Regions from separate parts of the Leptothoe sp. LEGE 181152 genome, predicted to be linked through region 3. Evidence: riboswitches for the same ligand, from Rfam matches in the RefSeq annotation. Region 3 holds a riboswitch; each other region holds the start of a gene.
The links. Region 3 has a riboswitch for cobalamin ahead of QGP82_RS06810 (HupE/UreJ family protein). Riboswitches for the same ligand answer to the same signal wherever they lie in the genome.

Region 1 (8,028 bases), on a different contig from region 3:
TGCTGTTCTGGGAATTTGCTGCGCCATGTTCGTGCAGCAGGTCTCTACTGGATGTGTTTACGGTGTCGTCAGGAAATGCCACTAATGACCAGTGTAGAGCTTGTTAAACAAAACCATAAAGTAGACCAGCATTTCGTTGTTGAATATTCCCGCAGCTAGGGCTTTCCTGTTGGTTAACCCATAACTGAATATGATACCGGTAGCCTAAGTATATAGGACTGATTCTCAATATTAACTGTATAATTATTTTCACCTGGAATAGTTGAATTCTAGTTGCTATTGGCAGCCAAAGGGCTTTCTGTGGGTTCTGCTCAATGAGACTTTTGGATTTTTTCAGAATTTGGCTATTGCGGTGTTCACTCGGTTATTTTGTGGTTAAAATATTTTTTATTTCAACCACAATTTTTTTTGTCGAAAGGTAGTGAGCCCCTGACTCCTTCGTCCTAACTCCCTGTCGAGCCGAGCTTTCCTGGATTAAGTGGATGCTCCGTGTATGAGCTACCTCATAGAATAAGATGGAGTTCTTTGGCATATTCAGGGTATTGTCTTGCGCTAATGAATATGGCTCAGATAGATCTGAAAACTGCCCCAGCCCATCAAGTGTTAGCAACTGCCGGTAAACAGGCTCTTCGCCCAGGAGGATATAGAGCGACTGAACAGCTTTTTGCCTGGGCTGACTTTCAGCCTGGTGAAACTGTTCTAGAATTGGCGGCAAGCTTTGGTTACAGTGCAATTTCCTTGGCGCAGTGCTACGGAGTACGTGTGGTGGGCATCGAGAAAAATTCTGACAGTGTGGCTCGTGCCCAAGCCAATATTGCTGCTGCTGGCTTAACTGACCAGGTCAGTGTTATTAAGGGAGATATTTTCCATTTAGAGGAAATTACAGAACAGTTTGACTATGTGCTAGCAGAAGCAATTTTGACCATGCAGTCTGCCGCAGGTAAGGTTAAAATTTTGTCTGGCATTTGCGATCGCCTCAAACCTAATGGTCAATTTCTTAGTCACGAATCGCGGGCGAGTGATTCTAATATTGAGGCTATTCATCGAGACCTGTCCACCACTATTCGGGTGAATGCCGCCCCGTTGTCCATGCAGGGATGGATGGATGTTTGTCAAACCGCAGGACTCACTGTAGAGCAGTCCAACAGTGGTCCTATGGCACTGCTTAACCCTCTCTGTATTGCTAAAGAGGAAGGCGTACCGACTCTACTAACCATGGGTTGGAATATGCTCACCCGTCCGGTTCTCCGTCAGCGCATTCTCTCTATGCGAGAAACGTTTATCCGTCATGGCAGCAACTTAGGTTATGTTGTGCTTTGTGCCAGAAAGGAGAGATAAACCATGTCTAGTCTCACGTTTATGCCCACGTTGTCTGCTGTTGGTTAGTGCCGTAGATTATATTTCAACTAAGACTCTAAAACGATGCCGAGGAACCTGACTGTTTTGTTTTTACTAGGGCAACTCTTCCATACCGGGGATCAATATCTAGTCCCATGATTTCTACCTCATGTTTATCAGTCTGAGAAGAGTCCTCAATTGTATAAGTTACGACTTCTCCAGGTGTCAACGTTAAACAGTGATTGAAGATGGCTTTCCTGGACTTTATGGGTAAAAACACGGTGTCTCCATAGGCCAAAGCCGCATGATTTTGAAAGGTAACTTGTCCATCATGGGTTAAGATCCCCGCTGGTGTTGGAAATTGATCACACCAATGAACAGCTAAAAACCAACGAGCATCAGCTAGCCGATTAAAAATATGCCCCTTCTTGGGATGTTGTAATACACGGTAGCCACCTTTGACCGAGATAATAGTGCCACCTAAAAAAGCAACGGCAACATCAATAAAGTGATTCATTGTTCAGAGTCATGGATTGTGTGACTTCAAGAATTGTTTTCGAGGATGTTAATAACTGTGAAGAAAATTATAGATTGAGAATTTTAGAAATTAGTATGCTCCAAGCGATCGCAACAGTAATTGGGGACAGAATTAACAACAGATTTATGTCAATTATGGCAGGAGGATCCCACATAAACTAATGCTCTCCAGAAATATGTAATCTTTACGGCTTTTCACCGATTTGCTCTAGTCGGCTCAATACAATCTGACGATTTCGTCGTGCGTTCTGATAGCCAGGATTATGCATCAAGGCTTGTTCAAATGAATGTAGAGCATCTTGATACCTTTCCAGGTTGAAAAGGGCATCCCCTCGGTTATCCCAACCGAGAGCGGAGCCTTGTGCGCCCCATTGACTATTGATTTCAAGGGCTAAATCACAGGATACTAAGGCTTGATGAAATTCTTGCAGTTGACTGAGAACACCACAGCGATTTGCCAAAACAAGAGAATACTCTGGTTCAATTAATAAAGCATGATTGTACGCTAACAAAGCATCTGGATAACGCTTTTGGCTAAAAAGCTGTTGCCCTAAATTATTCCATACTGTGGCATCAGTGACACTGGCAACAGCAGGGGATACGTTAACTATTAAACAGAGAAAAAGAGTGATAACTATCGTGACTAACGATTCAATCTCTCGACCCACCATTACTTGCATGCCTCCCGCATTCATACATGCTCAGACAGATGACCTTAGCATCACCTAAATAAGAAAAATTGTCAATAAGGATCTACGGCAATTTGTAGGTGATTTTATGAATTTAGGAGCGTGACTGATAATGCCTGCGCCACGGGAAGCAACTGTATTTAGTTTGCTCAGCAGACGATTAAGCAAACCTGAGGGACTTGTCGGTTCACATATCCGTTCGGGTGTTAGGTGATAGGGTTGGGTACTTTGGCTTAATACTTACACTTATCATCTCTAGGGCCTCATACCGTTTGGCCAGCCTGTGATCGTGAAATATGCGTGTAATCCCAGGTTTAGCGTAGGCAAGATCGGCTGAGATCGCAATCGCCCTACCATCGATCCCCGCTAAAAATCAGCTTTCTAAGCATAGGCCTTTCTTGAGATTTATACCCAATAAGCCTGATTTATGTACAACTTAACGTCTTCTAAAATTTGGTAAGCGGCTAGAATGCTGCGACCCACTACCCAAATTTTCCCATCCTTTTGGAGTAGATGAAGCTTATCCTGCCAAGGCTCAGGCACCTTGCCTGCTTTGATCTCGTTATCATCGTCTCAACGATTCCGTTGTTTGGGCACCGGTACTAATGTGGCATCGACGATTTGACCACATAGGGCTTGGTAGCCCATCGCGTTAAGATAGGCCCCCAAACTACCTAAGCAACGGTTCCACGAGCTCAACTATAATCACGCAACATTTTTTTGATCTCGAGTGTATGCATTTCTTCCTGTCCAATTTTGGTACGGGTATATTCTTCCAAATAAACGCTGGCGTTTTGGACCACATCTAGGAGCTTTTTGTACATATTTAATGCCGTTTGCTCATGGTTTAGACTTTCTGACAGGAGGTCTTTAACCGAGTGGCGGTTGTTTTCCTCAATAGCTGAGATTTGCTGACTGGGATGGCCTTCTAGCCCAGTAATAATCTCACCGGCTTCTTGGGCATGGAGTAAAGATTCATTTGCCTGAGTCTTGAAAAAATCTACAATCGGAATGCGATTGGGCCCAGTAACCATTAAAGAACAATGGGTATAACGCACCACACCAGCTAGCTCAAATTCCATAATTTGATTGAGCAGTTCAATGGTTTGTGAGGTGTCAAGGTTTTTCATTTAGTCATGTTGAGAATCAACGAGTTCTGATTATAAGCATGGAATAGGTTTTATGGGTGGCTATGATTTAATGGTTGGAGTTGAAAGATGATTGGGGCATGGGTTTAGCTAAGTAGACATAAATCATCTGGTAGATCATCTGGAAGCCTGCAATTTCAATTGCAACTAATAAGAGAAAGCTCATATTTCAACTGTTTCCAATCCCTTGTGCTATCGTCAAAGTAGAGTCTCATAAAGCAGAGGCGCTCTATTATGATTGGGCGTTTAGTGATTAGTTTAGGGTTGTTGGGGAGTATCTGTATAACGAGTGCAGCCACTGCCGCTGGGCTAGATGTTGTCGACTCGGCCACATTAGGAACCCACCGTAATTTACCTTGGTCAGAGCCAGTTCAAATCAATGATCCGTTTGAAGGCAGCTTTGTTGGGGTATTTGACCGTCATTCCTTTAGCGATCGCTTTTTGAATACAACCGCCCGAATTGAGGTGCAGAGCCTCTGGAGTCGTGATTTTATTCGGGTGCTGTCGATTATTCGCGATCGCGACTGTCTCAGCGGGTCGTTTCGGGTTTCTCCAGATTTGAGTTGCTCAGAATTTAGTAACGCCAGAAATATCATTCAACTTTTCATTAAAGTTGATGGCGATGTGTTTCAAATTGATGGACAAAATAATGTGTTCTCAGTGAGCAATGAGTTAGCCCAAGCGTTGCAAAATGCACCAGAGACAACGCTTGATATTCGACTGGTGACTGATAGCGGCGAAGCAATCGATAGCAAAATTGGCGAGGACACCGTTAAAGCTTGGAAAACGGTCTATGCCACCGATCTGGCTCAGCCATTTTAAGACAGCACTCGTGCATCAATTTGATGGATGAGTTAGCTTGATTTGCACATACAACGGCACCTCGCCCCCGGCTAGAAAGCCGCTCCAGGCATTATATCCGAGGGGGAAGATTAGTGGCGACAAGCACCTGCTGCCAGTTTGCCTAGGCTGAAGGGATCATGTTTCTGAGTTTCCCTGCTGTGGAGTGGCACTGGACGGATACCAGTTTAATGCAAGAAGGGCCTGGCTAGCCACGACCATCTTTTGTCCGTTATCTGAAAGGGGCCGTTCACCCAAGTCTAGCGAGTCAGCCCGCACGGCACGGAACACGCCGAAGCGACACAGGCCACCCCCAAAGGCTAAACGCATTAATAGAAATGTGGGTACTTCTCGCAATGATTTGAGCAGTCCGACAACCCCAAACCGCATCAGTGATGATGACCCATGGGTGCGGGGAGTCAGCAGATAAACAACGATGTCAACCACCAGCAAAATCGCTAGGAGGGCAACAAGCAATGACAAAATATTCATGTTAGTAACTATTCTCATTTTTAGGATGGAGGCGGTTGCCCACTGGGGCAATGGACATACGATGAGAGAACTGCCGTTGTCAACATCGACGCATGCGGCGAGTCACTGATTGAGAGAGAGATGCGATCGTACATCCAATCAACATCAACCAACCCCGCCATGGAAATCGCCTGGCTGGTTTTCCAAAGGTCTTTTGGCTCCGCATCTTATGGGTAAGTGCCGTTTGTGAAACAAACGTAAGTGCCGCTTGTTTCACAAACGGATGAACTGATGCAGGAATACATCCAGGGCGATGCAGATACTGTTGCAACATGAGTGCTTCAGGCGGCAGTATAATGGATGGCACGATGCTTTTAACTTTTTTCAAAATGATCTGTTGAGAACGGGTTAGACAGTGCTAAGAGCAATAGATTGTTCATACCTTTTGCAGGCATAACAATCCGTGACACACTGGCCAACAGTTTCTCAAAAAATTAATTAGATAACTAACAGATGCCCAAAATTAACAGGCACACTTCATAGTTATGGAGCTAGATATGCCTAGGGTAGAGCATTGTAGAGATTTCCCCTGGCAACATAGTTACAATTACGCACTAAAATCATCATCCGTACCTCGCAGATGTTGTAGAACATGAGTTGAACTATCGGCGGGCATTCTGACTGAGAGGTGCGACACCTCCTTCACAGCTGCGGGACAGCGGCAGATTCTCACTGCTCTTTCCCCGTTTCCTCTAAGGACTGTTTCCCCTTAGAACCGATACGCCCAGTAATCTAGCACATTCTGACTACGCACAACACGGAATGTTAATTCAATTTGCGGTGCTGTCTGTGCGGCTCATTCTCGATTCCCTGACTCTAACGATGGCAAATGCATTCGCATTAGCAATAGTGTGGCGATCACCGCAGCAACAGAACTGACATAAAAAGGAGCCGCTGTAGAGACTGTTGCATAGAGCCAGCCAGCGATGAGACTGGCAGGTAATGCAGACAAACCAACTACCATATGAAAGGTGCCGGTTTCAGCGCCTCGTCGGTTGGGGTGTACTAGATCGGCAACAAATGCTTTTTGGACACCCCGCGTTAGAGTGCCATAGAGGCCGTATAACATAAACAGTAACCAAATAATAGCAGGCGTCTCTGCTTGAGCAAATCCCAAATAGGTGATAGCAAAGACAAGATATCCACTGACGAGTAGCGGTCGTCGCCCTATTTGGTCAGATAGACGACCAGCGATCAGTCCTAATCCAACGGCTACCAGGTTAAAAGCTGCGTATAGTAACAGAAGTGTAGAGCCGGTAAAGCTCAGCTCTTGGGCCCGTAATAACAGAAAAACATCCGATGAATTTCCTAAACTAAAGAGGGTAACGGCTAGTAAATACTGTCGATAGGTGGGGCTTAATCCTCGTAATGTAAATTGGGGACGTGCTTTTCTAGTTTGGGGACGTTGTTCTTTGACCTGAGTTAGTAAGATCAAAACACCCAGGAGCGCTGGGAAAAATGCGATCGCAAACACGCCTCGATAATTTCCTACAGAGTGTTGCAAAAAGACAAAACCCACCAGCGGACCCAGCACTTCACCCACCGTTTCCAAACTATGGTGTAAGCCAAATGCCTGTCCCCGTTGGGCAGCAGTACAATTCTCAACAATTAGAACATCCCGTGGTGCAGCTCGTAATCCTTTGCCAATCCGATCAAACAAACGTGCCCCTAACACATGGCCCCAGGTTCCCGACAGAGCTAACCCTAGTTTAGACAATGCCCCTAAGCTATAACCGGCCAACGCAAAAGGTTTGCGCCGACCGGCCCAGTCCGACAGCCAGCCAGAGTACAGTTTCAAAATACTGGCCGTGCTCTCAGCAATCCCCTCGATCAGCCCCACTGTCCAAACTGGAGCACCCAGCATGCTCGTCAAGAAAAAAGGTGTTAGTGGATACACCATCTTGCTGGCAAAATCAGTCAGCAAGCTTACCCAGCCTAGAGCTTGAACGGTTCGTGTCAGCCTACGTGATTGATTAGTCATAGAATCCTACTGGGGGTTCTCAGGATGAAGTAGCAGGGGGATAAGATGATCTGTCCTATCCCCCCTGCCCTCAAAAATTAAGCTTGAGGCATGAACAGAGCCAAGCTGCCAAACAGTAAAAACAGTCCTCCACCTAATGCAGTCAGTGTACGTTCTGAAACCCTGCCACAGAGCCAGCGACCACAGTTAGTGGCAATGGCTGCACAAATAGCATGGCCCAGGACGGCACCCATCACGACTCCGCCAGGTGGATTGGCTGCGGCCAGAGCAATGGTAGCAATTTGGGTGCGATCGCCCCACTCCGCCACGAAGACTAACCCAAAGGTCTCGGCCATAATTGCCAAGGGAGTCTCTTTCGGTTTTCTCTTGCTTTTTTCTGCCCTATCTACTGCTTCAGCCGCATCTTTCTCTTCGTCTCCTGTTGTTGCCATCTGGCTAGCCTGATATAGCAGCCGAATACCAAAAACAATAAATAAACAAACCTCAGCCCATTTAACCACTGAGTCGGGTAACAGTGATGCCGCCTGCCCAACTAAAACGGAGAGTATTGTCATGAGGGCTAATGCCCCAACCGCCCCTGCAAATACCCAGCGGCGACGATGGCGCATGGCCAAAATGGCGGCAATAAAAAAGGTCTTATCACCCAACTCAGAGATAGTAATCAATAACAGACTGGCCGTAAATGCAGCTAGCATCCTTTCAAATTCCTCAGATCACAACGGTCTCTGGCACGAATTTGACGAGGCACAAGACTCCACCAAATCCGCGTCAGCAGATTTAGTGAAGGTCTCGCTAATGACTAGTGGAAATTCCCTATCATTCTCTGAACCAGGCTCATCACCAGTATGTTGATTCAGAGATGTCGGCTAAACCGATAGCTACTCCCCTTCGAGAAGGATTATACGACAAATAGGACCTTTATGATTTTTAATTGCATGATTTCCTATAAAATACATATACAAAT
Region 2 (8,028 bases), on a different contig from region 3:
TGGGTTGGACTGGGTGGGTACCGGATAGGTGCGATCGCAACATGCTTCTGGTCCCTGCCAACGTTGCCCCCTGGTTATGGGGCTGGCCCAACCGATTTCTGCAACGCATGCACAATGTGGGCACCAAGGTTTTCCTGGTGGGCGACTATAACGGCGAAGGCTTCTCCCAAGGTTTTGATGATCCGGAGCGACTTCAAGATTTACCAGCAACCTATGCGGGGGGTATTTGGACCGATCGGATTGACTTAATTGGTCCAGCCGTTCATGCAATCAATTCTTCTGATAATTTCATCGAAGGTTAAATTTGCCATACTTCATTGATTAACATCACTTTTGAAACGATCAGCATTAGCAGCTTCCGATGTTGCCACATCTCCCTTGCCAAAGAAGGCAGGAAACGGCTTGGGAATCTCAAGGGCGCGCTGAGTGGCGGGTCGAGCATCGATGCGTTCAAACCAGGCTTTTAGACTGTTTAACCCATCTACTGAGACCTTGGCCCAATAGTAGGATCTTGCCCACGGGTACATAGCGATATCAGCGATGCTAAAGTCATCACCAACAAGATAATCTTTATTGTCAAGCTGGTTGTTTAACACTTCAAGCAGTCTGCGTGACTCTGCCCCATAGCGGTTGATGGCAAACTCATCTCGATGTCCTTGAGGTTCGGCGATTCTCTGGAAATACATGGCTTGTCCCATCATGGGACCAATTCCGCTCATTTGAAACATGAGCCATTGGAGGGTTTGCGATCGCAAATTTCTATCCTCAGGCAAAAACTTCCCATATTTTTCCGCTAAGTACCAGAGAATGGCCCCCGATTCAAAGACAACAAAATCATCATTACTTCGGTCCACAATCGTAGGAATACGTCCGTTCGGATTCAGCCGCATATACCAATCAGACTTCTGTTCTTTTTGACTAAAGTCAATCGGCGTTAGTTCATAGCCAACCTCTGCTTCTTCTAAAAAAATCAGTGGCTTCCAACCGTTCATCGTTGAAGCCGTATACAGATGAATATCGTGCATGGGAGTTCCTTTAAGGAATAAAAACCAGACACGCATACCGTACAAATCTAAGATACGATAGTCAACCAGTATACTTTTAGTAACCAGTCATGGGCTTGGCCATAGAAATTGAAACCGATAGTCATGGTCGTAAACGGGCAGTTGAGCCTTGCCTGGAGCCTTGCTCCATTGAACGAGGAATGAGAGTTTTAGGGGGAAAGTGGAAAGGCTCAATTCTCTGGCATCTCAAAGATGGCCCCGTGCGATTTAATGATCTCGCTCGTCAGATTGGCGGTGCTAGCAAGAAAATGGTGAACCAGCGTCTTAAAGAGATGGAAGACGCAGGACTCGTGAAACGCCAGGTAATCAGCACAAGACCCATTGCCGTGGCTTACGAAATCACAACGTTTGGTTGTACTGCCCTAGGCTTTCTAGAAGAGTTAAAAAAATGGTCAGAAGATAACAATCTCTAAGCAAAATTTCAATATAGCTTGTTACCTTCCATTACTTTGAAAGATTAGGTTCGACAACAGTTGGAAAACTTTCAAAGTTACGACGTACCCAGTCCATACCCACTTCATTGTTGAGCTTGATTTTTCTAGGTGTATCAGAGTAAATTTTGCCCAGAATATCTGCATCTTGTTCGACAACCACTTTGCTAAAGCTAAGAAAGCTGTCACCTAGCAGATTAAATAGAGGGTGTTTTGCCTGACCAAACAACAAAATATATGTGCGAGTTCGGTTTTCCGCTTCAGGTATAAAGAGATGACATTGAGCAATTTTACCCAATGGAGTTTCTCCATGAAAAATAACCAAAGATGGAAAATGGTTCTCCAGATGAGCTTTTAGCCTATTAGGCAATAGAAAGAGATCTGGCTTTCTCACTTTCTCTAATAGAGAATAAGGTTCAGTGGGCATTTCATAAAACGCATGGGAGTGATGCCCCTGATCAACAAACTGATGAAATTCTACCTCAGTAATCCGAAATAAATCTCGGTGAGTACCGTTTTGATGGTTATAGTCATGCATGTTGAGCAGCATCGTCAGTAAATCAGTTTCAACCCTGATATCAGCGGTATGACCCACAAAGTTATATGTTTTGGCCACATCATCCAACACTGTGGGAATCCCAATTTTTGGCTGATGATCCCCATAGGACCAGATAAAATCGCCCTGAATAAAGAGTTTTAACGGCTTTAATTGAGGCAGCGTTTTCTTACCTGACCCAGGCAATACCGTACAGCCCTTGCCATCAAAGGCAAGGGCATGAAATGGACAGGTTACCTTACTGGTGCCGCTGTTGGTTTCACACCATCCTTCTGACAGCATGGCTCCCATGTGAGGGCAAGCATTGGGCAGTGCATGAATGTCTCCAATGGCATCCTTCCACATCACGTAGTCACTGCCATACAGCGACATTTTGCGCGGCTGATCCACTGCCAGCATAGACCTGTGCGCCAATAACCAGGGCGCACCAAAAAGCATAGACTTCATGGGGGTCTCCGTTAGTTATAAAATTGTGAGGAATCCGTCGTGTTTTAAAAATATGACAGACCAGTCGCATTTGTCAAAAAATCTTCGTCGCCAGCCCAAGCAAGAGCGGGGCAAAGAACGGGTGGAAAAAATTTTAGATGCGGCGGCGGCAGTTTTTGATGAGGTTGGTTATAACGCTGCCACCACCCATCAAATTGCAGCGAAAGCTGGGACAGCCATTGGGTCTGTGTATCAGTTTTTTGCAGATAAAGCGGCTATTTTTAACGCGATGGAGCTGCGCCATGTGGAACGCGTCAAGCAGTTTTGGGCCCATATTAATACGCCAGAAATTGTGCAGCTACCCCTGCGGCCAATGATTCATGCCCTTATATCTTCAGCAGTAGAGCTGTTTGAGCAGCCTGTATCTAGAGTGGTGTTTGTCCAGTTTTACACCGCTCGCGATATGTTCCAGTCGATTGACGACAGCATGACCCAAGAAGCCATTGACTTCCTGGCCAACATTCTACAACAGCGCAATTCATCATTAGGGCAAGCCCAATGTGACCTTCTGGCCGAAGTGTGTGTGCACAGTTCTAATGCCTTGATTCTGAAGGCTCTACACACCTCTGACCAAGAGCATCGTCAGCGCTTGACACAGCAGATTGAGGACCTACTAGTGTCATATTTAGAACCGCATGTTGGGAATGATCGTGCCACCAATGTAATGAAAGTAATGATATGCCCGCACTGTCAGTCAAAACGACTATCAAAAAATGGTCGTCGTCGAGGAAAGCAGTGCTATCTCTGTAAGGATTGTGGTAAACAGTTTGTCCAGTCGCTTGCGAGCGATTAGCCTGTCCACCCTTAGGTCTAATTAGCTACCTGAGCTGATCTTTTCAGATATCTGTTTGAGAAAATTTAGATGAAAATTAATATAGTCATCATTGAGCCAGTCCTGGGCCAGGGAATGACCGGTATTAAGCCCAAAGAACCAAATATCTCGTATGGCAATAAACGGTTCGACAAGACTTAAATCCAAATCAGAAATCTCTCTCTTTGACCTATATCCCTCTAGAAAACTTGACCATAGGGCATCTTCTTTGCCAAGCAGCCTAATCACCCACCTAAATGTGGCCAGATCATAAATGCGCCAACCCAGGCCACAGCAGTCAAAATCAAAGTGTGTGACCTTGCCACCATGCTCATGGGCATTCTCTCCATGAACGTCACCATGGCAAAACCCATAGTCCAACTTACCTACCTCTGTAGCATTAACAATTGTAAAAAGACTGTTGGCTAACTCACTTAAGAACTCCCAGTCTGAGGGCCTTTCTGCTAAATAAGGTTGGATCTTGACCAAAGGCTCATCTATAAGATGTTTGAGGTCTAATGTATAGCGGCTAGCATTGGACTCAAACCCTGAAGAACAACTGTGTATTTCTGCCACTGCCTGACCAAGGAGAGTTGCATCTTTTGGATCGTTAAACTCTAAGATATTTCCTTGGGCAAACTGAGTGATAATAACGTGTCGTTCTCCTTCTGGAGCCATAATCGGGGTAATAAACCCTCCTTGCTTTCTCTCAATAGGAATAGCAACAGCTGCCCCCTGCTTATGTAAGTGCATCAGTGCCGCTAGTTCAAACTCTATGTCTGAGCGTGTCCTCCAATTGTGTCGATACACCCGCAATATAAAATCATCTTTTTCGGAAGATAATTTATAGGTGTCATTGAGCCCCCTATGCCAAAACTCGCAGGAGACAGGATTCGGCATTTTATATTGCGGTGCTACTTTACTCAAAAGCTCAGATGCACTCAAGGTCGAATACGTCGCTTTAATAGTCAAGCTGGGCTGAGGCATAGTAAACAGATTAATGATCGCCGTTGCAAATTTATAGAATGGTGGGGAGCGACCTGGATAGGCATTGGTTATCCAGGTCGCTCACAAGGTGGCTCAGGCAAAAGTCTTTTGAGGAGGCCAACAGTATCTAGGTATTTAATCTGAACATCTCACTTTAGATCAGTGTGATATGATTTTACTCTGGATCGGTTCTAGTGGGGAACAGCCACTGGAGTTAATGGGGAAAGCGTAGTGAAAATCTACCACTGTCCCGCAGCTGTGAAAGAGGTTCTAAACCTTGTTTATGCCTCTCAGTCAGAACGCCCGCCGATGCTGTGACCTAAGATATCTGCGAGGTACGGATGTGAATCAAATCTTTTTTGCCCGGTCCAGGCTCCAACGGCGAGTTTGTTGTCGATATGTCTATAGCCCTTGAAACAGAATTGACTAGAGTCTATGTATACGGTCTTTAGCTTCAGTGGCATAGCTAAATAGTCATCTGAAGCATGGCTCTAGCCTTAACTTTTGTCTGCAAGTTGCTTTGGCCTCCACACCTTAAATCCCTCTCCTTCTCCTCAAGGAGAGAATTTTTGGCTTGAAAGAATTTGTTTTTCTCAAAAAATCTCCTCTCTTACTGCCTTCCTTCTTCAGGAGAAGGGTTTGGGGGATAAAGGTGATCCTTTGGTTGTTCGTTTCTCCACACAATACACACTTAAAACCAAAAGACCAATGTCTACTATGTCCAAGTTCCCTGCTTCTCTAACGCTTTTATCTTTTCTATTGGCATCACCTGCCTGGGCTGGAGAAACAACCAAACTAGAAAATTCTGAATTAGCTCAGACTCCTGAGGTAGATGACGTTATTCGGATTAATGTTGTTGAAAGTATCCTTGATCAGCCCGTTTACTCTCCTTTTCGTCGTGAAGGTACTGTTCGTGAGTCAACACAGCCTGTTTATGTGATTAATCGCGAACAAATTGAAACGCAGGGAGCCCGCACTGTTGATGAAGCCCTACTCTATCTGCCCGGAATATTGAGCGAAGGTACAGCCGGTGGTCAGTTGGGCTCTCAGAGTGGTCAGTTTATTCGGGGAGGTGGAACAGCTCAAACCCTGATTTTGCTAGATGGTCGTCCGATAAACGAGATCGGTGCAGCAGGTGGATTTGATCTCTCGACCTTTACAACCGATGCGGTCGAACAAATTGAGGTGCTGCCAGGGGGGGGCTCAGTACTGTATGGATCCAATGCCATTGGTGGTGTCATCAATATCATTACCCGCAGGCCGCTGGAAGAAGCAGGGATAGAGGCAACCACTAGCTTAGATCTTGGCAGCTTTGGCTATAACAGTCAGGCACTACAGGTGCGGGGAAACACTGGCAATGTTGATTGGAGACTCGGTTATAACCGTACCGATTCAGAAAATGATTTTCCTTTTAGCCTAAGCACAACAGACTTTGAGGGTGATCGCAGCAATGCGGAGGTGCTTTATAACAATCTTAATTTTCAGTTGGCAGCTGATATTAATGAACGCAATCGGGTAAGTCTGGGGGCATTGTATCTCACCAAAGATTTAAATGTTCCTGGTGGTGTGCCGACTCCTAGCGGCTTTGGTGCGTTCAATACACTGACTGAAGATGATAGTCAGTATACAGAAAATTTATTACTGGATTTAACCTATGAATCCAAGCTGGGGCAAGGGGATAACTCATTGCTAACAGCACGATTATTTGGTGATTTCCTTGACCTTACCTTCGAGGATCCCATTGCCGATAGCAGTTTTGATACGCCTTCAGAAGATAGGATCGATCAAATTTCCCTAGGTGGGCAATTGCAGCATACCTGGCAGTTTGCTGATAATCAGAACATTACCTACGGTGTCGACTACCGTAATGTTCAAGCAGAAAACGAAACAACTAATTTGTTGACAGATTTAACCACTGAGGCCTATGACAAAAGCATTAATCAAACCGGTATTTTTGCTCGATACCAGGCTGATATCACCTCTCGCGTCAGTGTTAATGCCGGTATTCGGCAAGATTTTAATGATCTGGCTGATGAAGACTCTTTTACTTCATTTAACTTAGGTACACGGGTGGCTTTAACCGATACCACGAATTTTCGGGCTAACTTTGCTCGCAATTTTCGTGTGCCTACCTTATCGGATCTTTTTCTGACCACATTCAACACCAACAACCCAAACCTTGAACCTGAAACTGGCATTAGCTTTGACGTAGGTATTGATCAACAAATCGGCGACCGGGGCTTATTTAGGGTTACCTTCTATCGCAATGAAATTAAGGATGCCATTAACTTTGACAGTGATACCATGAGGTTCGAAAACATTGATCGAGTGGAGGCCATCGGGATTGAGACGGAGCTAAACTACCAAGTGCTTGACGGTGTGTTTGCCTTTGCAAATTACACGTGGAATCGTCCAGAAATTAGGGAAAGTGATAACCCCGATGATCGAGGTAATTCTTTGCCGTTTACCAATGCCGACAGCTTTAATTTAGGTCTGGCTTATGAACCTGGCGATGGGGTATACGCGGCTCTATTCTTACGCTCCATCAGTGATACTTTTGTTGATCGGGGTAATTCAGAAACCCTTGATGGGCGAACAACCTTGGACTTTAAGCTACGGTTGCCTCTAAGCGACAGCTGGGCATTGAATGCCAGCTTAGACAACATTTTTGATGAGCAGTTTGAAGAGTTTCCTGGGTTCCCTGGCATAGGTCGGAGTGTTCAGGTGGGTTTGAAAGGAACTTTCTAATCAAGTAGGGAGAGGGGGTAACAATGGATCGATTTGAAAAGCAGGACTCTGTCCTCCTTGTAAAGGGGGACTATAGGGGGGGCTCGACCACGGCAAAACCATCTATCCAAAAGTCTGTAACAACCGTCTTGCTATTAGGGCTGTTGGCGACGGCTGGCTGCCGACAACTTCCATCAGAGCCTGCCACAGCTGATAATCATGCTGCCTGCGTCACAGACTACAACCCTGCCACAGACTACTTTCCCAACAAAGTTCAGCCTGAATACGCAACTGGCTTTTCCGTTGACTATTATAACCACTACAAGGTCGTTACCGTTACTCAGCCCTGGCAAGCGGCTAATGAGACTTTTGAGTATCTACTAGTGCAGTGCGGAACTCCGGTTCCAGAAGGGTTTGAAGAGGCTCAAGTCATACAAGTCCCGGTCAATACAGTGGTTACACTTTCTACCACCTACCTGCCTCACCTAGAACTGCTGAACCAGTTAGATGGGCTTGTAGGTATGGATGATTTCAGCTTTGTGTATACTCCTAGCGTTCGTCAAAAAATTGAACAAGGGGAACTCATAGCCTTTAGCTCTGGTAAAACTCTCGATCTAGAGCGACTCCTCGTGAGTGAACCAGAGCTGATCATGACCTATGGTATAGGCGACCCGGATGTTGATGGCTACAGTCGTCTGATACAGGCAGGCTTGCCAGTGGTCCTGGCAGGAGAATATGTGGAAAACTCTCCCCTCGGACGCGCTGAGTGGCTGCTGTTTACAGCTCTGTTCTTTAACCAGGAGGCTAAAGCTCAGCAGGTCTTTACAGATATTTCGACTGAGTATGAATCTCTAGTGGAGCTGACGGCTGGTCTGTTAGACCGGCCAACGGTCTTTTCTGGTTTCAGTTATGAGGGTACCTGGTACATGCCAGGTGGCAAGAGCTACGCCGCCCAGTTACTCAGAG
Region 3 (8,028 bases):
CAGGCTTATATTAACTGGAGTTGCTATGCCTATGGGCGACCCAGCACAGGAGAGCCCTCCCCACAGGAACCGTTGGGCAAATTGCGCTCCACCTCCGTTCCCGATGTCTTTCAACAACGGCTAGGGCAGCTGCAAATTGTGTTGCACAATCAAGATAATCGAGAACATGATCTGTTGGACTCTGACGATTACTACCAGTTTCAGGGGGGCCTAGTCGCTGCCGTGCGCGCCACCCAGGGCAAAAATCCCACAGCCTATTTTGGTGATCACTCCCGCCCCCAACAGCCGCGCATTCGCTCTTTGCCCGAGGAGATCAGCCGAGTTTACCGTTCCCGCGTTGTCAATCCTAAATGGATTGCCGGGGTGATGCGCCATGGCTATAAAGGCGCTTTTGAGATGGCTGCCACGGTGGATTATCTCTTTGCCTATGATGCAACAACCCACGCGGTGGCTGATTTTATGTATGCTGGCGTTGCCGAGACGTACATTCTAGACGACAACGTTCAACGCTTTATCCAGACCCATAATCCCTGGGCGTTACGGGATATGTCAGAACGGTTGTTAGAAGCCCACCAGCGAGGATTATGGCAACAGGTTTCACCCGAAATGCTAGAACAGCTGAGGGCCATTGTATTAGATGCCGAAGCTCACATTGAGGAAACACTATGACCAACCCACAGAACACCCCACAAAATACGTCAGAAGAGCAAGCCCGTCTACAGAAGATAAAAGCCGCTAAAGATCAGTCCCGTGCCAACCGCGCAGGGAATGAAAAAGGACTTTATCTTTTGTTTACAGGATTAGGTAAAGGTAAAACCAGTAGTGCCATGAACCTGGTTTATCGCCATTTAGCCCATGATATGAGGGTGGCTGTGGTGCAGTTTATTAAAAACGACAGTGCGTTTCCCGATGGCGATCGCATCATGTTGGAAAAGCTCAAGGAACAGGGTTTTCCCATCAGTATCGATACCCTGGGTGGGGGGTTCACCTGGGAAACCCAGGACCCGGATCAAGACCAGCGGATGGCGGAGCAGGCCTGGCAAACGGCAACCAAGCTCATTGCGGATCCCGATATTTCCCTGGTTGTTCTGGATGAATTACACATTGCGCTCAAAAAAGCTCGGCTAGATCTGACACCTGTAATGGCAGGCATTCAGGCTCGTCCTAACCATTGTCATGTGGCCAGTACTGGACGCTATGCGCCCCAGGAATTAATTGATGTTGCTGATTTGGTGACAGAAATGAATCGCATCAAGCACCCCATCAGTGCAGGTATTCCAGCCCAGATAGGGATTGAGTATTAGATGGCTTTCCATAGTGGATGGACACTATAATCACCTTGCTACTTGTTTAATGATTAAAAGATGCAAAAGCTTACCATAACCCGACCCGACGACTGGCATCTGCATGTGCGGGACGGTGTGATGCTGAAAGCGGTTTTGCCCCATACGGTGCGTCAGTTTTCCCGCGCCATCATTATGCCGAATTTGAAGCCCCCCGTGCGCTCGGTAGCGGATGCGGCAGCCTATCGAGATCGCATTATTGCAGCCATTCCAGCTGGCAAACAATTTGAGCCGCTGATGACCCTCTACCTGACTGACAATACAGACCCCAAAGAGATCATTACGGCCAAAGCCTCCCAGTTTGTTAAAGCGGTTAAATACTATCCAGCCGGTGCAACAACTAATTCAGACTTTGGTGTGACGGATATTCGTAAGTGCGATCGCGTCTTTGCTGCCATGCAGCAGGTGGACATGCCCCTATTGTTACACGGGGAAGTGACCGATAAAGGGGTCGATGTTTTTGATCGTGAGAAGATATTTATCGAGCAACATTTGCTCCCACTTAAGCAGCGATTTCCCAACCTGCGTATCGTGCTTGAGCACATTACCACCTCAGATGCTGTGCAGTTTGTTCTGGCCCATAACCATGTGGCTGCAACCATCACACCGCAGCATTTATTGTTTAACCGTAATGCGCTCTTCCAAGGAGGAATTCGCCCCCATTTCTATTGCCTGCCAATTTTGAAACATGAGCAGCATCGTCGGGCAATTTTGCAAGCGGCCACTTCGGGTAATCCTAAGTTTTTTCTGGGCACCGATAGTGCCCCCCATGATCGCAACAATAAGGAAACATCCTGTGGCTGTGCCGGTTGCTATTCGGCCTTGCATGCTATGGAGTTGTATGCAGAAGCGTTTGAGAGTGTTGACGCCCTCGATAAACTAGAAGCGTTCGCCAGCTTCCATGGACCAGACTTTTACAAACTACCCCGCAATACGCAGCAAATTACCTTGGTCAAAACAACGTGGCGCATCCCCGATGAAGTGCCTCTGACTGAGTCTGAACTTGTGCCGTTACGGGCAGGGGAAGAGATGACGTGGCAAATGGCATAGGATCTGCAACAGGGTATGGGTATAGTTCTAACAGAAAGCCAAGAAACAACGTTCTATGCCAATCCTAAATAGTTAATCCTGTGCAATTTTGATATCCAAAGCGAAGGCGAAGGTGGTAGATTTAATCTGCTTAGCATCGGTTCTAGTGGGGAACAGCCGCTAGAGGAAAGGGGGAAAGCGCAGTGAAAATCTGCCACTGTCCCGCAGCTGTGAAGGAAGTTTTATACCTCCCAGTCAGAATGCCCGCCGATGGTCAACCTGCCGTTTTATTGATCTGCGAGGTACAGATGGGTTTATATGCTTTAGTCGCCTTGAAGGGTTTCAAGGTTAAGAATCTTTGTCGTTCAGGTGAGATTGCGCTTGTTGCGATCGCAGCATTTCTCCTCAATGGGTTGCCTGCCCTAGCTCATCATCCGTTGGGCGGAAAGACACCCAGTAATTTCATTGAAGGATTGTTATCCGGTCTTGGTCATCCGGTCATTGGACTAGATCATCTAGTGTTTGTCATCGCCTCAGGGTTGTTAGCAGCGGCCATTGGTCGCAACTTAATTATTCCTGTTGCCTTTGTTTTAGCCTCTCTTTTGGGTACAGGAATTCATTTGATGAGCATTGATTTGCCGCTTCCTGAGCTGGTAATTTCTGCCTCAGTGCTTGTCTTTGGTGTACTACTAGCCCTAAAAGAGCGGCCAAATAGCACAATTATCACTGGCTTAGCCGCCATTTCTGGGTTGTTCCATGGGTTTGCTTATGGAGAATCCATCTTTGGTGCTGAAATGGGTCCTCTGATGGCTTATTTGCTAGGATTTGCATCGATTCAGCTTGCGATCGCAACAGCTGCTTATGGGATGGGTAGTCGCCTATTCCAACAGTCACCCGAAAGTTCAGCGCTGCGATTTGCTGGTTTTATTATTTGCGGTGTGGGCGGTACGTTTCTGTCCACACTGATGATGGATTATGTTTTGCTCGCTTAACCTACGCTGATCTACTGTGAACCCTCTTAAAGGGTACTGTGTATGTATCTAGAAGATAATGTCCCAAAAGGTAGACATGACCTTGAATTTGCCCACTCTGCAACTTATGCGTACATGGTAGCTCCAAAAGGAAAGGTAAAAGATCGACTAGACATCTCAAACTATCCTGTTTGTTATTTTTAGCTTTCTTTCATACTTGACTTCAATTTGCTTGGAGAGAATTTAGGAAAGAGCTTTTTTAGAAATAAATAGTTCCTCTGTAGGAACCCACTGCTGTACGTCCAATGCAGGATCAGAATCAGTTGTCTGCATCCTGACGGGTGCACCAATGTGCACCTCTACCAAACCAAATTTGCACAAAATCTTGAATCTTTAGTCGTTAGGAAAAACCAATGCATAAAATTCCTGTTACCGTAGTCACCGGCTTTCTAGGGTCCGGTAAAACCACACTGGTGCGTCATCTATTGCAAAACAACCAGGGACGACGCATCGCTGTATTAGTCAATGAGTTTGGAGAGGTTGGCATTGATGGAGAAATTCTAAAATCCTGCCAGGTCTGTGATGAAGATGAGACGCCTGATGCTAACATTCTAGAGCTTGCTAATGGGTGTCTCTGCTGCACTGTGCAAGAAGAGTTTTTGCCTACTATGCAAACTCTTCTAAAGCGGCGAGAAGACATTGACTGTATTGTCATTGAAACCTCAGGTTTAGCGCTGCCAAAGCCTTTAGTGCAAGCGTTTCGTTGGCCTGAAATTCGGACTGGAGCAACCGTGGATGGTGTTGTAACGGTGGTGGATGGCAATGCCCTTGCCAATGGTCAAATTGTTGGCGATCTAGAGGCCCTAGAAGCCCAACGACAGGCAGATGACTCATTAGACCATGAAACGCCCATTGAAGAACTGTTTGAGGATCAGCTAGCCTGTGCTGATATGGTGTTAATAACTAAGACCGATGTGATGTCGGAAGATAACCGTCTTAAGGTACAACGATGGCTCCAACAGACGGTACCCACGGGCGTTAAGGTTGTTCCTTGTCAGCAGGGTGAAATTAGCCCAGATATTTTGCTGGGCTTTAATGCCGCTGTTGAAGATGACTTGGATAGTCGTCACAGCCATCATGATCATGAAGAAGAGCATGAGCATGACGATCATCTGGAGTCCGTTTATGTTGAGCTAGATAAGGCGTTTGAGCCTGCTGTTTTGGTAAAACGTTTGCAATCGTTGGTGCAGCAACAAGAGATTTATCGCATTAAAGGCTTTGTCTCTGTCCCAAACAAAGCGATGCGACTAGTTTTGCAAGGTGTAGGCCAGCGTTTTGATCACTTTTATGATCGCCCCTGGCAAGCGGATGAATCTCGTCAGACTCGGCTAGTGGTCATTGGCTCTGAGCTGGATAAAGAGACCGTTACTCAAGCTATGGCAGGAACTGCATAGGCCTGATGGTGAGCCATGGCCCATCGACTTAGTTCAAAAGTCCATGGACCATGGCTCAAACCCGCATTGGTTTCAAAAGCACAAAAAAGGCAGAATACGCCTTGGCGTAAATGGGGTGGTTAAGCGCGCATAAATATTTAGGGCGTTCCCGAATGAGGGGAGCGATAATGGGCTCAACATTGAGGGAGTCCCAAGCATGCGAGAGCGATTCAAGCAGTGGCCACCAAAGATAAGCATCAACAAGGGGTGGGTGATGGGAGCGATCTCCACTCCAGTCTTTCTCTGGTTAGTGTGGTGGCTTTGGTTACTCCCCGTTCGTCAACCTCAGCCAGATGACGGTCGCCTATCCTACAACGAAAGAGTCACCCTTGCTCACCCACATCGTCAAACCCTCATCAGGGGGATTGGGACGCTCGCAATGGTTGCCGGTGGGGTTTTCCTGTTTCTTCGTTTCCGCATTGCTAACAGAAATGCAGAGGCAATCGACCTGAGCGGGACCGACCTGAGCGGGGCCGACCTCATCAGCGCCGACCTTATAAGTGCCAACCTCAGCGGGGCCAACCTCAGATATGCCGACCTCAGATATGCCGACCTCAGCGGGGCCAACCTCAACGGCGCTAACCTCAGCGGGGCCGACCTCAGCGGCGCTAACCTGAGTGGGGCTGACCTTATCAGTGCTGACCTCAGTGGGGCTAACCTCAGCGGTGCCAACCTTAGGTATGCCAATCTCAGCGGGGCTGACCTGAGATATGCCGACCTCAGCGGGGCCGATCTCAGATATGCCAACCTCAGCGGGGCCAACCTCAACTGTACCCTACTCAGCGATGCCAACCTCAGCGATGCTAACCTCAGCGGTGCCTTGCTATTTTTTATAAATTTACGAGAAGTTCTAAATCTTGAACCGCTTCAACTCGAGGTGAAACCTTCACCTTTTTTATGTAATGTTGCCTTGCCTGCTTATTCCAAGCAACCAGATGTGAATCCCAATCGTGCCTGCGATCGCATGCCCCAACTCTTGAGCACTCGCTATGATATTCCCCTCGAAGAGGCCCAAGGGATCGTCGATGAAGCTCGACAACACCAATGGGACTAACCCAAAGATATCTCCTTACATTAAAAACGATAGTTAGTGCTATTTACCCATAGTCCTACTAACACCGCATTGCCATGGCTATCGATTTTAATGTCCACCACAAAAGCTTCTTGATCTCGCCATTGAGTATCATTAATATGTGCATTGATATCTACTCTTTGATCCTCTGGCATGTAGTAACGCTCCAGACCGTAGGTGATTCGATTGTTAGCGTATTGACCTTTTAGAACAATCTGATTAGTGTCTAGATCGTCAGGTCGTGTTTCACTGACGCGAATGGGTTGCCAGGGAGTTGGAGGCGAAGTCTCTGTTTTGGGAGCTTCCAAGACAACAAAAAAGGCCTGAGGCTGATAGTCATAGTCCTCAAAAAACTTCTCGCCACCCGGAAGTGTGTGCAACGTCTCACGTTGGGAAATGTCATAACGCAGGGTTTGGTAATACCCTCTCAAAAAATCGTAGGGATCGACAGGGGCAGTTTGTAGCGTAACAGATGTGCCTGTGGCAGAGGTATAGACATCCTGAGCAGGCACTGCGACAATTATCGCGGTCTGAATCAGTAGGGGAGCCCACAATCGCCAACCGGGTAGTCTACGTCTTGGCAACGATTGGATGGGCACTGGCTTACCATCAGGCTTAACCAGAGTTTTAATGTCGGGATGTTGAGATGACGAAGATGGCATAGGACAGTACCTAAAAAACTGATAGACGTGTCGTTTGCAAAAATCAGGTTTAAGCTTGACTGAGGCGTGCTGATGAATGCTTAAGTCGATGCTCAAACCATAACCCTGCAACAATTATGCCGATGCCGCAGAGTACTAATACAACGGCCTTCAACATTAAGTCAGTGTTGTACTCAAATAAGCGACTGAGTAGTCCTAACACTAACAACACCATTCCACCCCAAAAGGTGCGTCGTACGCCTAAGGCTAAACTATCCCGCAACAGGGCCAGCGCCAGTAAGAACAACATAATGTTAACGACAATAGTTGCAACGATGTTGATATCCCCCAGGGAGATGTGGGTAATTATGATTCCGGTAGATAGGATGAGTATCAGGGCGATTGTAACGGTATTGATCGACTGTTCTTGCCAGAGATTCCCATGTCTCAGCTGGTGTCGCAGTCGCAGCCATCCTAGCCCCGCAAAAACGCTAAATACTACAATGTTCACAAACCACCAGGACAGCTCGGTCAACGTATCATCTTGAAATAGGTGTGGGCTGGCCCAGGTAGCCTTAAATGAGAAGATATAGAGTGTGAGACTCAGCACCGTAATAGCCAGGCTACGTGACACCGTTTGAAACGGATCTGGTCGGGTATTGATGGAGCAGGGAGTAAATCTCCACACGTCTCGGTCATAGCTCCATAGGCAGGCGACTGGCAGCAGCAGTGAAATGGCCAACAGTCCATTTGTGACATCATAGGAAAATAGAGCTAGGGGAAATGCGCTCGCAAAACCCAATCCAGCCAGAACAAATACCACCCGTGACCGACACCCATAGGCCAATGGCACAAACAATCCACAGACTATCAGCGGCATCATTCTCATGGGGAACTCTAGCCAGCTAGAGTTTGTTAGCCAGAAAGTCGAAACAGCCCATGAACCATAGCTAATCGCCATAAGTCCCCAAGCCATTACACCTAAGGATGTGAGCCTGAGGCTGTAGGCCATCAAGGTCACCCCTATTCCCCAGAAAAAGTAAAGCTCATAGGCCTGTCCACTTTGGTGAAACATTTGCGACATCAGGGCCATATTTGCACCCAGCGATAGTGCCCCTGTTAATAAAAGACCGTGGCCCAACTGCTGTAACCCTTTTTGGCGAAAGGGGCGTCGCCATAAATAAAACCCTGCTGCATTGATCCCAACAAACAGCACCATCAACAAGCACACTCGAAATGCTCGGGACCAAACTTGCCAGTTGGCAGCCACAAAGGTGATTAGCCCCAACCCCAACAAGATGCCACCAAGGCCTAACAAAATAGCTACAAACTGATTTTGGGCGTCTGGTTCAATCTCACCAAATTTATAACGCTCCGACAGTTGCTCGTAGATATCTACGGTGATGACACCTTCTTGCCACCACTGTTCTGCTTCCCTGCGAAGTTGTCGACGAAACTTGGACATAGCCACTACCTGCA

Region 1: it holds a riboswitch for cobalamin, as region 3 does, so the genes downstream of both, QGP82_RS10045 (hypothetical protein) here and QGP82_RS06810 (HupE/UreJ family protein) in region 3, are expected to answer to the same signal.
Region 2: it holds a riboswitch for cobalamin, as region 3 does, so the genes downstream of both, QGP82_RS11480 (TonB-dependent receptor plug domain-containing protein) here and QGP82_RS06810 (HupE/UreJ family protein) in region 3, are expected to answer to the same signal.

Annotation. Positions count from the first base shown of each region.
Region 1 covers NZ_JASATU010000017.1:416,975-425,002, reverse strand. Annotated here, with positions in the region: gene QGP82_RS10075 (SAM-dependent methyltransferase) at 556-1,338, shown strand; gene QGP82_RS10070 (hypothetical protein) at 1,415-1,855, opposite strand; gene QGP82_RS10065 (tetratricopeptide repeat protein) at 2,061-2,570, opposite strand; gene QGP82_RS10060 (ferritin-like domain-containing protein) at 3,260-3,694, opposite strand; gene QGP82_RS10055 (hypothetical protein) at 3,947-4,534, shown strand; partial or broken gene QGP82_RS10050 (SAM-dependent methyltransferase) at 4,817-4,945, opposite strand; gene QGP82_RS10045 (hypothetical protein) at 5,124-5,390, opposite strand; cobalamin riboswitch at 5,674-5,818, opposite strand; gene QGP82_RS10040 (MFS transporter) at 5,880-7,064, opposite strand; gene QGP82_RS10035 (TMEM165/GDT1 family protein) at 7,142-7,759, opposite strand.
Region 2 covers NZ_JASATU010000017.1:759,117-767,144, reverse strand. Annotated here, with positions in the region: gene QGP82_RS11510 (glycerophosphodiester phosphodiesterase family protein) at 1-302, shown strand, start outside; gene QGP82_RS11505 (glutathione S-transferase family protein) at 315-1,025, opposite strand; gene QGP82_RS11500 (winged helix-turn-helix transcriptional regulator) at 1,115-1,477, shown strand; gene QGP82_RS11495 (Rieske 2Fe-2S domain-containing protein) at 1,509-2,498, opposite strand; gene QGP82_RS11490 (TetR family transcriptional regulator) at 2,551-3,330, shown strand; gene QGP82_RS11485 (phosphotransferase enzyme family protein) at 3,352-4,335, opposite strand; cobalamin riboswitch at 4,505-4,660, shown strand; gene QGP82_RS11480 (TonB-dependent receptor plug domain-containing protein) at 5,044-7,083, shown strand; gene QGP82_RS11475 (ABC transporter substrate-binding protein) at 7,107-8,028, shown strand, end outside.
Region 3 covers NZ_JASATU010000012.1:62,073-70,100, reverse strand. Annotated here, with positions in the region: gene cobN (cobaltochelatase subunit CobN) at 1-669, shown strand, start outside; gene QGP82_RS06820 (cob(I)yrinic acid a,c-diamide adenosyltransferase) at 666-1,304, shown strand; gene pyrC (dihydroorotase) at 1,365-2,393, shown strand; cobalamin riboswitch at 2,514-2,658, shown strand; gene QGP82_RS06810 (HupE/UreJ family protein) at 2,681-3,364, shown strand; gene cobW (cobalamin biosynthesis protein CobW) at 3,757-4,797, shown strand; gene QGP82_RS06800 (pentapeptide repeat-containing protein) at 4,994-5,890, shown strand; gene QGP82_RS06795 (GDYXXLXY domain-containing protein) at 5,911-6,570, opposite strand; gene QGP82_RS06790 (DUF2157 domain-containing protein) at 6,620-8,014, opposite strand.